Regions from separate parts of the Streptomyces sp. NPDC001070 genome, predicted to be linked through region 3. Evidence: riboswitches for the same ligand, from Rfam matches in the RefSeq annotation. Region 3 holds a riboswitch; each other region holds the start of a gene.

Region 1 (4,204 bases), on a different contig from region 3:
GGAGCGCGGGGCGAGGATGCGGGTCTGGGCGACGCAGGCCTGGCCGTTGTTCATCCAGGCCGCCTGAACGATGCCGGGCACCGCGGTGTCCAGGTCGGCGTCGGCCAGGATCAGCGCCGCGGACTTGCCGCCGAGCTCCAGCGTGACGCGGGTGAGGTTGCGGGAGGCGACCTCCATGACGCGCTTGCCCGCCGTGACCGAGCCGGTGAAGGAGACCTTGTCGACGCCGGGGTGGCCGACCAGGTACTCGCTGACCTCGCGGTCGGCGGGCAGGATCGACAGCACGCCCTCGGGCAGCCCCGCCTCGGCCGCGATCTCGCCGAGCACGTACGCGTCGAGCGGCGACTCCGGCGACGGCTTGAGGATCACGGCGCACCCGGCGAGCAGTGCCGGGGCGAGCTTGGCGGCGGCGGTGAACTGGGGGACGTTCCACGGCACGACGGCCGCGACGACGCCGGCCGGCTCGCGGCGCACGATGATCGGGCCGAGCACCCCGGCGCGCCGTTCCTCCCAGGTGAAGCCGCGCGCCACGGTGATCGCGGCGTCCCACACCATCATCGCGCCGAGCGCCTGGGCCAGCACGCTCCAGGAGTAGGGCGAGCCGTTCTGGGAGCTGATGACGCGGGCGATCTCCTCGTGGCGTACCGCGATCGCGTCCTTGATCCGGGTGACGACGGCGATCCGCTCGTCGAGCGTCATGCGCGGCCACGGTCCCTCGTCGAAGGCCGTGCGGGCGGTGGCGACCGCCCGGTCGACGTCCTCGCGGGAGGCATGCGGCACCCGGGCGAAGATCCGCTCGGTGTGGGGCGAGACGACCTCGATGGTGGCGGTGCCGAGCGGGTCCACCAACTCCCCGCCGATGAAGAGCTGTCCGTGTTCGACGATCGCGTTCCCGTCCATCTGTCCCGTCCCGCCTCTGGCTGATGCCTCGTCAGAAAGTGACTCTGCTTCAGAACTGATACCAGTTCTAGTTATGGTGGGCAATGCATGCGACGCTGCGGAGAGGGGACCTCATGGAGCACGGCGACGGCATCTGGAGCATCCCGGTCCCGATCCCCGACAACCCCCTGGGCCACACGCTGGTCTACGTCGTCGACACCGACCGCGGCCCCGTCCTGATCGACACCGGCTGGGACGACCCCGCCTCCTACGACGCCCTCGCCCACGGGCTCACCGCCCTCGGCACCTCCGTCGCCGACGTCCACGGCGTGCTCATCACCCACCACCACCCCGACCACCACGGCCTGTCCGGCCAGGTCCGCGAGGCCTCCGGGGCCTGGATCGCCATGCACGCCGCCGACACCGCGATCGTCCGCCGGGCCCGCGGCGCGGAGCCGGGGCTGTGGCTGGACTACCTCGCCGCCAAACTCGCCGCCGCCGGCGCCCCCGAGGAGCACCTCGCCCCGCTGCGGGCCGTCCGCGCCGAGCGCCGCGCCGGACCCGTACCGGGACTGCGGCCCGCCCTCCCCGACCGCGAGATCGTCCCCGGCGAGCGGGTGCCGCTGCCCGGCCGCGCCATCCGCGCGATCTGGACCCCGGGCCACACCCCGGGCCACGTCTGCCTCTTCGAGGAGAGCGGCCGCCGCCTCTTCTCCGGCGACCACCTGCTGCCCGAGATCTCCCCCCACATCGGCCTGTACGAGGACCCCGACGAGGCCACCGTCAGCGACCCCCTGGGCGACTACCTCGACTCCCTGGAACGCGTCGCCCGGCTGGACCCGGCCGAGGTGCTGCCCGCCCACAAGTACCCCTTCGCCGACGCCGCCGCCCGCGTGCGCGAACTGCTGGACCACCACACCGCCCGCCTCGCCTCCCTGCGCGCCCTGGTCTCCGCCGCGCCGCGCACCCCCTGGCAGCTCGCCGAGGCCATGCAGTGGAACCGTCCCTGGGAGCAGATCCCCTTCCCCTCCCGCAACATCGCCGTCGCCGAGGCCGAGGCGCACCTGCGCCGCCTGGTCAAACTCGGGCACGCGGAGCCCGTACCGGGATCGGATCCGGTCGCGTACACGGCGGTGTGAGCCAGACCGCACAGGCCGGGCGCTGCACGGGGCCCGGTCCCGGCTAAGGTGTGCTCGACACATCCAAGTCCAATCACGTCCGTGTGGGGGAAGCCGGTGCGAATCCGGCGCTGACCCGCAACCGTGAGCCGTCCCCGCCCGGGGAGGGCCCAGCCGGAGCACCCGCGCGGACGGGAGCGGCTCTTCCGTCGAGGTATACGGAGCCGGAGCCCGGTGCCGTTACCGCGCGCCCGCGTCCGGCTGCGCAACCGCTCACCCGAAAGGCACCACCCGATGCACCTGCGCCGCACCGCCGCGGCCGCCCTGGCCGCCTTCAGCCCGCTCCTCATCGCCGCGTCCCCGTCGCCGTCGCCCGCCAAGGCGCCCGCCGCGCTGTACGGCCACGCCGACCCGACGTACGACGGCGTGTGGCGCCAGTCGTACGCGCTGCTGGCGCTCCACGCGGCCGACGCGGACCCGGCAGGGGACGCGGTGGAGTGGCTCGCCAAGCAGCAGTGCGCGGACGGCGGCTTCGCCTCCTACCGTCCCGACCCGACGGCGCCCTGCGACCCGAAGGCCGAGGACACCAACGCCACCGGCATAGCCTTGCAGGCCCTCGCCGTCCACGGTCAGGACTTCGCGGTCAAGCGCGGCGCCGAGTGGCTCGCCAAGGTGCAGAACCGCGACGGCGGCTGGTCCTACAACCCGGGCGGCGCCTCCGACGCCGACTCCACCGGCGTCGTCATCGGCGGCCTCAAGGCGGCCGGGACCGACGTCAAGTCCGTCACCACCGACGGCATGTCGCCCTACGACGCGCTGCGCTCGCTCCAGTTGGCCTGCGGCAAGAAGGACGGCGGCGCCTTCGCCTACCAGCCCGACGCCAAGTCCGGCGCCCTGGCGGCCAACGCCAAGGCCACCGCCGACGCCGTGCGCGGCGCCGAGGGCGCGGGCTTCGTCGTCGAGGCCCCCGACCGCGACGTCGCGGTGCGCGGCGAGTGCGGCGGCAGCGCCTCCGACGCCGGCGCCGCCTGGCTCGCCGGCCGGCTCACCGCGGGCGGCAGCCACCTCGACGCCGTCACCCCGGGCTCCGACAGCAAGACCCCGGACTTCGGCGCCACCGCCGACGCCGTCATCGCCCTCGCCGCCGGGGGGCACCTCGACGCCGCCAAGGGCGCGTACAACTGGCTCGCCGCCAACTCCGGCGCCTGGGCCAAGGACAACCCCACCGCCCTCGCCCAGCTCGCCCTCGCCGCGTACGCCACCGGCAACCCCACGCGGGACCACATCACCCGGCTCAGCGCCCTCGGCCCGGTCGCGGAGCAGAAGTCCGACTCCTCGGGCGGCAGTTCGGTGTGGTGGATCGTCGGCGCGGGCCTGGTCGCCGGCATCGGTATCGGCGTCCTGCTCACCGGCCGGAAGCACCGGCTGTGAAGCGGCCGCCCCTGGCGGCGGCGGCACTCCTCCTGGCCCTGGTGGCCGCCCTCGTCGCGACACCCGCGCACGCGGCCACCTACCGGTACTGGTCCTTCTGGCAGCGCGACACGGCCGGCGGCGCCTGGACGTACGCGCAGACCGGCCCCGCCCTCAGCCGCCCCGCCGACGGCACCGTCGAGGGCTGGCGCTTCGGGGTCAGCCCCGACGCCGGCTCGGCCGCCCGCCCCCGGGGAACGGCCCGCTTCGCCGCGATCTGCGCCGGCACCCCGGCCCGCGCGGGCAGCAAGCGCGTCGCGCTCCTGCTCGACTTCGGCACCGCCGCCGGCGCGCCCCCCGCCCGCACCGCCTGCGCCCGCGTCCCGTCCGGCGCCACCTCCGCCGACGCCCTCGCCGCCGCCGCTCCCCCGCTCCGCTACAACTCCGCGGGCCTCGTCTGCGCCATCGCCGGCTACCCCGCCACGGGTTGCGGCGAGCAGGTCACCGACGACGCCGCGGCGCCCGCCGCTCCGGCCCCCTCCTCCGGCCCCTCCCTCGGCACGTACGGCGCCGCCGCCGCGGTCCTCGCCGTCGCCGCGGCCGCCGTCTGGCAGGCCCGGCGCCGCCGGAACGAGCGCCCATGACCGCGGGGACGCCTCTGCCGTGGCCCCGCGGCGCCACGGGCCGGGGCCCGCGCCGCCGGCGGACGGGAACGCCGCGGCCCGCCAGAGAGCAGGGACCGCGGCGCGACGCGCCCCACGGCGCCGGGCGGCGCGGACCGCACGCGGGGGCGTGGT
Region 2 (4,204 bases), on a different contig from region 3:
GCTGCTGGCGGGCTGGGCGGTCGGCATGATCTACGGCACCTGGGTGGCCTACGGTGTCGCGAGCCCGACCCAGAAGCACTTCGGCGGCTCCTCCGACACCATCCCGGTCATCGGGCAGATCGGCTACATCGGCCTGACCGCCTTCGTGCTCAACGTGGTCGTCTCCGTCGTCCTCACCTTCGTCCTCAAGGCCGTCAAGGCCCCCGAGGGCGTCGATGAGACGGCCGAGGGCGACTTCACGGCCGACGCCGGCGACCCGGGCGTGCAGAAGGACCTGCCGGTGGTCGCCGGTCACTGACCACCGCACCGGCCACGGATCGCGGGCCGCCGCCCTGGGACGGGGCGGCGGCCCGTCGTCATGCCGTACGGGCCTGCTCGGGGCGGCGGAAGGTGCGGCGGTACGCCTGCGGGGTGGTGCCCACCCAGCGGGCGAAGTGGTGGCGCAGCGTCGCCGCGTTGCCGAAACCGGCGCGGGCGGCGACCGCGTCCACCGTCTCGTCGGTGCCCTCCAGCAACTCCCGGGCCAGCAGCACGCGCTGGCCGAGCAGCCAGCGGTACGGCGTCGTGCCGGTCTCCTGCTGGAAGCGGCGCGCGAAGGTGCGCGGCGACATGTGCGCCCGGGCGGCCAGCTCGTCGACGGTCACCTCGCGGTCCAGGTGGCGTTCCATCCACGCCAGGACGTCGCCCACGGTGTCGCACCGCGCGGGCGGCAGCGGGCGGTCGATGTACTGCGCCTGGCCGCCCTCGCGGTGCGGGGGCACCACCATGCGCCGGGCGATGGCGTTGGCCACGTCGCTGCCCTGTTCCTTGCGGACCAGGTGCAGACACGCGTCGATCCCGGCGGCGGTGCCGGCCGAGGTGATCACCGGGTCCTCGTCCACGTACAGCACGTCGGGCTCCACCCGGGCGAGCGGATAGCGCCGCGCCAGCTCCTCCGCGTGCCGCCAGTGGACCGCGCAGCGGCGGCCGTCCAGCAGGCCCGCCGCGGCCAGCACGAAGACGCCCGAACACACGCTGAGCACCCGCGCCCCGCGGTCGACCGCTCGGTTGAGCGCCCGCAGCAGCTCCGGCGGATACTCCCGGTGCACATAGGAGTCGCCGGCGGGCACCGCGACCAGGTCGGCCTCCTCCAGCCGTTCCAGCCCGTGCGTCGTGCCGATGGTGAACCCCGCGGCCGACGTCAGCGCGGGGCCCTCCGCGGACGCCACGGCGAAGTCGTACACCGGCAGGCCGTCGTCCGACCTGTCGAGTCCGAACACCTCGCAGACCACGCCAAGTTCGAAGGGGTGGACACCGTCGAGCAGCACCGCGGCGACGTTCTGCAGCATGCGTCCAGCATGGCAGAACCCCAGCCGGGGCGGTGGCAGGATTTCGAGGGAGTGCGACAGTCCTGCCACTCCCGGTGGGGCCGCGCGAGGAGCACAGTCGAAGGCATGGAAACCGTCCTCGCCACCGTCACCGCACTGGTCTTCTTCCTGGCCCTGGCGCTCGCCGCCCTGACCGGCCATGTCCACGACTCCCGCGACGGCCACGACTGGCACGTCTGAGTCCGGCGCTCTGTAACCGCATCGGCACAACATCTGGTGGCGTCACGGGCGGGCGCCACTAGATGTATGCTCAACTCCGCTGTCGCCGCAGGGGAAGCCGGTGGGAATCCGGGACTGCCCCGCAACGGTGTGCGGGCGCCTTGAGGCATGCCCGCGAGTCCGAGTACCTGCCGACGGCACCGTCCGGCGCGCCGTCCGGACGGTGAAGTGTCCGGGCCTCGCGGGTTGGGCCGGCGGACGCGCCGCGGCATGCCCTGCCCTGCGTGCGCCCCGTCGCTCCCCCGCGCGTCGCCGCCGTACGAGGGAGAGAGCACACGTGACCATCGCGCCCGCCGCACCCGCCACCGCATCGGACCCCGTCTCACCGGGAACCGGTCTGCTGAGCATCCTGACGGAACTGACCGCGGACCTCCCCGACACCGACCCCGGCCGGGTCGCCGCCGCCGCCCTGCGCGGCCGCAGCGCCGCGGCGGACGAGGCCGAACTGCGGGCGCTGGCCACCGAGGCCGCCGCCGGGCTGATCGCGGAGGACCCGCAGTACTCGCGGCTCGCCGCCCGGCTGCTGAGCGCCGCCATCGCGGAGGAGGCGGCCGGCGAGGGCGCGGTCTCCTTCTCCGCGTCGATCGCGGTCGGCCACCGCGAGGGCCTGATCGCCGACGGCACCGCCGCGTTCGTGGCCGCGCACGCCGAGCGCCTCGACTCTCTCGTGGACGGCGCGCTCGCCGACGGGGCCGACGACCGCTTCGGCTACTTCGGCCTGCGCACCCTGCACAGCCGCTACCTGCTGCGCCACCCGATCTCCCGTCAGGTCGTCGAGACCCCGCAGCACTTCATGCTGCGCGTGGCCTGCGGCCTGGCCGAGGACCACACCGTGCGCTCGGTGGACGAGGTCGCGGCGCTGTACGGCCTGATGAGCCGGCTGGACTACCTGCCCAGCTCCCCCACGCTCTTCAACTCCGGCACCCGGCACCCGCAGATGTCCTCCTGCTACCTGCTGGACTCCCCGCTGGACGAGCTGGACTCCATCTACGACCGCTACCACCAGGTGGCCCGGCTGTCGAAGCACGCCGGCGGCATCGGCCTGTCGTACTCCCGCATCCGATCCCGCGGTTCGCTGATCCGCGGCACCAACGGCCACTCCAACGGCATCGTCCCGTTCCTGCGCACCCTGGACGCCTCCGTCGCCGCCGTCAACCAGGGCGGCCGCCGCAAGGGCGCGGCCTGCGTCTACCTGGAGACCTGGCACGCGGACATCGAGGAGTTCCTGGAACTGCGCGACAACACCGGTGAGGAGGCGCGCCGCACCCACAACCTCAACCTGGCGCACTGGATCCCGGACGAGTTCATGCGCCGCGTCGACGCGGACGGCCCGTGGTCGCTGTTCTCCCCCGCCGACGTGCCCGAACTGGTCGACCTGTGGGGCGAGGAGTTCGACGCCGCCTACCGCGAGGCCGAGGCGGCGGGGCTCGCCCGCAAGACCATCCCGGCGCGCGAGCTGTACGGCCGTATGATGCGCACCCTCGCTCAGACCGGCAACGGCTGGATGACCTTCAAGGACGCATCCAACCGCACCGCCAACCAGACCGCCGAGCCCGGCCGCGTCATCCACTCCTCCAACCTCTGCACGGAGATCCTGGAGGTCACGAACGACGGCGAGACCGCCGTCTGCAACCTCGGCTCGGTCAACCTCGGCGCCTTCGTCGGCGAGGACGGCTCCCTCGACTGGGAGCGGCTGGACGCCACCGTCCGCACCGCCGTCGCCTTCCTCGACCGCGTCGTGGACATCAACTTCTACCCGACCTCCCAGGCCGCCTCCTCCAACGAGCGCTGGCGCCCGGTGGGCCTGGGCGCGATGGGCCTGCAGGACGTCTTCTTCAAGCTGCGGCTGCCCTTCGACTCCGCCGAGGCCAAGGCGCTCTCCACGAAGATCGCCGAGCGCATCATGCTCGCCGCGTACGAGGCCTCCTGCGACCTCGCCGAGCGCCACGGCCCGCACCCGGCCTGGTCGCAGACCCGCGCAGCCCGCGGCGTCCTGCACCCGGACCACTTCGCGACCGAGGCGAACTGGCCCGAGCGCTGGGAGGCGCTGCGCGCCCGCGTCGCCGCCACCGGCATGCGCAACTCGCTGCTGCTGGCCATCGCGCCGACCGCGACGATCGCCTCGATCGCGGGCGTGTACGAGTGCATCGAGCCGCAGGTCTCCAACCTCTTCAAGCGCGAGACGCTCAGCGGTGAGTTCCTCCAGGTCAACTCCTACCTCGTGGCCGACCTGAAGAAGCTCGGCGTCTGGGACGCGCAGACCCGCGACGCGCTGCGCGAGTCCAACGGCTCGGTCGAGGGCTTCAACTGGATCCCCGCCGAGGTGCGCGAGCTGTACCGCACCGCGTGGGAGATCCCGCAGCGCGCCCTGATCGACATGGCCGCGGCCCGCACCCCGTACCTCGACCAGAGCCAGTCGCTCAACCTCTTCATGGCCGCGCCCACCATCGGCAAACTAAGCTCGATGTACGCCTACGCCTGGAAGCAGGGCCTGAAGACGACGTACTACCTGCGCTCCCGCCCCGCCACGCGCATCGCGCAGTCCGCCCGCGCGGCCGCCCCCGTCCCGGTCCAGGTGACGCCCGACGCCGACGCGATCGCCTGCTCCCTTGAGAACC
Region 3 (4,204 bases):
GACATCAGCGGCACCGCCGCCACGGCGACCCGCAGGATGTCCTCGCCGTGCGGCGCCGCCGTGGCCGACTCGCGGACCGTGCCGCGCAGCGACACCCGCAGCCCGTCCTCCTCGTCGATGCCGAGGCCGTGCCGGTACGGCAGCACCCCGAAGAAGCCGCGCCCGGTCAGCCCGCGCAGCATCTCCAGACCGGGCTCCAGCAGGGACACGTCGCCGCGGAACTTGTTGACCAGATAGCCGCACACCAGGGCCTGGTCCTCCGGGCTCAGCAGCGCCGTCGTCCCGAAGAACGAGGCGAACACCCCGCCCCGGTCGATGTCGCCGACGACGACCACCGGGAGCCGGGCGGCCCGCGCCAGGCCCATGTTGACGATGTCGCCCTGCCGCAGGTTGATCTCCGCGGGGCTGCCGGCGCCCTCGCAGATCACCGCGTCGTGGCGGCTCCGCAGCTCCTCCAGGCAGCCGGTGACGGTCTCCAGCAGCTTCGAACGCCGCCCGTTGTGGTAGCCGCGGGCGCTCATCTCGCCCACGGGCCGGCCCAGGAGGACGACCTGGCTCGTCCGGTCCCCGCCGGGCTTCAGCAGCACCGGGTTCATCAGCGCCGAGGGCTCCACCCGGGCGGCCTGGGCCTGCATCGCCTGGGCCCGGCCGATCTCGGCGCCCTCACGGGTCACGTACGAGTTCAGCGACATGTTCTGCGCCTTGAACGGCGCCACGGACACACCCTGCCGCGCCAGCCACCGGCAGATCCCCGCGGTGACGACGCTCTTGCCCGCGTCGGACGTGGTTCCGGCGACCAACAGGCCCCCGCCGCTCATGCGCGCCTCCTCCGGCTCCGGGCGACCGCGCCCCACGTCAGGCGCCCGCCCACCGCGACCGCCAGCGCCAGCGCGCCGACCCGCCGCGACAACCGCGCCGCCCGTTCGATGTCCCCTACCTGCACCGCCCGGTTCCCCGCCCCCAGCACGGGCCGGTGCTCCACCCGTCCGCCATAGGCAAGCGTCCCCCCGAGGCGCACGCCCAACGCCCCCGCGAACGAGGCCTCCACCGGACCGGCGTTGGGGCTGGGGTGGCGCCCCCCGTCCCTGCGCCACGCACGCCACGCGCCACGGGGGTCGGGCCCGGCCAGCACCGTGAGCGCGGCGGTCAGCCGGGCACCGGGGAATCCGGCCACGTCGTCCAGCCGGGCCGCCGCCCAGCCGAAGCGACGGTGCCGTGGCGACTTGTGGCCGACCATCGCGTCGAGGGTGTTCACCGCCCGGAAGCCCACCAGCCCGGGGACGCCGCCCAGCGCGCCCCACACGAGCGCGCCCACGACGGCGTCCGAGGTGTTCTCCGCGACGGACTCCACCACCGCGCGGGCCAACTGGGTCTCGTCCAGCGCCTGCGGGTCGCGGCCGCACAGATGGGGCAGCCGCTCGCGCGCCCCCTCGGTGTCCCCGGCCGACAGGGCGGCGCCGATGGCGCGCGCCTCCCGTACGAGGGAGGTCCCGCCGAGTACGGCCCAGGTCGCCACCGCGGTGAGCGCGGCGGACCCGGGAGCGGAGCGGCGCACCGCGCGTGTGAGACCGGCCGCGGCCGCCACCGCGCCGCCCGCGCACAGCGCCGTGTGGAGGGCGCCCCGCCCGCGGTGGTCGCGCCACAACGCGTTTTCGAGTGCGGCGGCCGCGCTCCCGAACGCCGCCACCGGGTGACCGCGACGCGGGTCGGCGAGGGTGAGGTCGGCGAGCCAGCCGAGGGCGGCACCGGCGGCGAAGGCGCACGGCGCCGCGGCGCCGGTGTCGGGTGAACGGCCGGAGCCGCGCATCACAGGAGTCCTCACTCAGGGTCCGCGCCCTGGTTCGACGTGACCGGCGACGAGAGTCTCCTGGCTCCCGGATCGGCGGCACCCCCGGCCTTCCAGCCCCTGTTCGGGCCGTGGCCATGGGCGGGGGTCCGCTCCCCGGTGACAGTGGCGGGACCGCGCCGGATTCGCACCGGACTTCCTCTCCTGCCGCCGTTTGGCGGTTCCGATACCACCACGCGCCGCTCCGGCCCGTCAACTCACCGCGACGACCCCGGGAAAAGAAGAAACCCCAGCTCACGGTCGGATGACCGGGAGCTGAGGTCAACTTCACACGGTGCCGCGCCACGCGGCGCGGTGCGGGACCGCGGCGTCAGGCGACGATCAGGAAGATCCCGTACGCCACGGCAGCCGCGCAGAGCGCGAAGCACGCGTACGCGCCGGTGCGGGCCAGGACGGTCGAGCCGCCGGCGGAGCCGGTGCCCGCCTCGCCGGCGGCCGCGCCCTGCTTGGACAGGCCCACGATGCCGAGGGTGAACAGGCCGACGAGTCCGACGGTCACGGCGAGGCTGACGCCGAAGACGGAGCCGAGGGCAGCCCAGTCGATGTGCATGATGCTGGTTCCTTCCGGTGCCGGTGCGGCGCCGCCGTCAGGCGGAGGCCTGGGCGGGGTCGGCGTCGACGGTGACGGCGGTGAGACCGGCGGGCGGCGGGATCACCGCGGCGATGGCCGTGGTGATGACGCCCGGCTCCCCGGCTGTGCCGTGGGCCTCGTTGACGTTGGTGTGGTCGACGGGCTTGCGGCGCGAGGCGATCCAGATCGCGGTGCAGGCGGCGAGTGCCAGGACGGCGACCGCGGTGACGCCCAGGTCTCCCTGGTCGGCCAGGAGCGCGGCACCCGCCGCGACCAGGCCCGCGGCCGGAAGGGTGAGCCCCCACGCGGCGAACATGCGGCCCGCGGTGCTCCAGCGGACGACGCCGCCCTTGCGGCCGACGCCGGCGCCCATGACGGAGCCGGAGCAGACCTGCGTGGTGGAGAGCGAGAAGCCGAGGTGCGAGGAGGCCAGGATGACGGCGGCGGCGCCGGTCTGGGCGGCGAAGCCCTGCGGCGGCTGGATGTCGGTGATGCCCTTGCCCATGGTGCGGATGATCCGCCAGCCGCCGATGAAGGTGCCGAGGGCGATGGCCATGCCCGCCGACACGATGACCCACAGCGGCGGGTCGGAGTCGGGGGCGACGACGTTGCCCGCGATCAGGGCGAGGGTGATGACACCCATGGTCTTCTGTGCGTCGTTGGTGCCGTGCGCGAGGGAGACCAGACCGGCCGAGGCGATCTGCCCGGCCCGGTAGCCCTTGGCGGTGGCGGCCGGGTCGGTGTTGCGGCCGATGCGGTAGGTCAGGCGGGTCGCCAGCATCGCGGCGACACCGGCGACCACCGGGGCGCAGACGGCCGGGATCAGGACCTTCATGACGACCGCGTCACCGTTGATCGAGCCGAAGCCCGCCGAGGCGACGGAGGCGCCGATGAGGCCGCCGAACAGTGCGTGGGAGGAGCTGGAGGGCAGGCCCGCCAGCCAGGTCAGCAGATTCCAGACGATGGCGCCGACGAGCCCCGCGAAGATCACTTCGGGCCTGATGCCCGCGCTCTCGTCGAGGATGCCGCCGGAGATCGTCTTCGCCACCTCGACGGAGAGGAAGGCACCGACGAGGTTGAGCGCGGCGGACATGGCCACCGCCGTCTTGGGCTTGAGTGCGCCAGTGGAGATGGTGGTCGCCATCGCATTGGCGGTGTCGTGGAAACCGTTCGTGAAGTCGAACACGAGTGCGGTAATGATCACGATTCCGATCAGGAGCGTGATGTGTTCCATTGACCCAGGCATTCGTTCGATCGGACAGTGGCGGTGGCGACCGTACGGAGTCTGGATGAACGGAAGGTGAACGAGGGGCGGCGCGGCGGTGCCGGTGCGTGCGGAGGGTGTGACCCGGGATGTGTTTCGCCCTGTAATCCAGCCCTTTGCGAGCTTCTGCCGCACCGCATCGGTGCCGCCGAAGAGATCCTGGTCACGCGATCCGGGGCGCACCCCGCCCCGAGCCCCGCCTCCCCAGCCGCAGCCCGCATCCTTGCGCCCGAAGGGCGCGAGACGAACCCGCCCCCATCCACCCGCCGGCACCGGACATACCGGCCGGGTGCACCTAGTGGCGGCCCGAGATGCGGTCCGCGATCCGGGCGACGCGGTCGGTCTCCACGCTGCGGCCCGTCTGCTCGCGGCGGTCGGCGGCGCGGTAGGCCGCGTACAGCCCGTGGACGCCGATCCACCGGAAGGGCTCGGGTTCCCAGCGGCGCACGCGGTGGTGCACCCACGGAAGGGCCGTGAGCTCCGTGCCGTGCGCCTGCCCGGAGTCCAGCTGCACGAGGTCCCG

The links. A riboswitch is a leader RNA that binds a small molecule or an ion and turns the genes downstream of it on or off. The one in region 3 is predicted to bind cobalamin.
Region 1: it holds a riboswitch for cobalamin, as region 3 does, so the genes downstream of both, ACWDAS_RS08995 (prenyltransferase/squalene oxidase repeat-containing protein) here and ACWDAS_RS29505 (cobalamin biosynthesis protein) in region 3, are expected to answer to the same signal.
Region 2: it holds a riboswitch for cobalamin, as region 3 does, so the genes downstream of both, ACWDAS_RS32025 (ribonucleoside-diphosphate reductase subunit alpha) here and ACWDAS_RS29505 (cobalamin biosynthesis protein) in region 3, are expected to answer to the same signal.

The regions. Positions count from the first base shown of each region.
Region 1 covers NZ_JBSFLB010000005.1:295,302-299,505, forward strand. Annotated here, with positions in the region: gene ACWDAS_RS08985 (aldehyde dehydrogenase) at 1-900, opposite strand, end outside; gene ACWDAS_RS08990 (MBL fold metallo-hydrolase) at 1,014-2,018, shown strand; cobalamin riboswitch at 2,081-2,204, shown strand; gene ACWDAS_RS08995 (prenyltransferase/squalene oxidase repeat-containing protein) at 2,232-3,428, shown strand; gene ACWDAS_RS09000 (SCO2322 family protein) at 3,425-4,051, shown strand; gene ACWDAS_RS09005 (CbiQ family ECF transporter T component) at 4,048-4,204, shown strand, end outside.
Region 2 covers NZ_JBSFLB010000031.1:71,914-76,117, reverse strand. Annotated here, with positions in the region: gene mctP (monocarboxylate uptake permease MctP) at 1-298, shown strand, start outside; gene ACWDAS_RS32030 (helix-turn-helix domain-containing protein) at 357-1,328, opposite strand; cobalamin riboswitch at 1,614-1,736, shown strand; gene ACWDAS_RS32025 (ribonucleoside-diphosphate reductase subunit alpha) at 1,864-4,204, shown strand, end outside.
Region 3 covers NZ_JBSFLB010000027.1:77,165-81,368, forward strand. Annotated here, with positions in the region: gene ACWDAS_RS29500 (cobyric acid synthase) at 1-818, opposite strand, end outside; gene ACWDAS_RS29505 (cobalamin biosynthesis protein) at 815-1,807, opposite strand; cobalamin riboswitch at 1,862-1,987, opposite strand; gene ACWDAS_RS29510 (hypothetical protein) at 2,157-2,396, opposite strand; gene ACWDAS_RS29515 (anion permease) at 2,434-3,651, opposite strand; gene ACWDAS_RS29520 (NAD(P)/FAD-dependent oxidoreductase) at 3,977-4,204, opposite strand, start outside.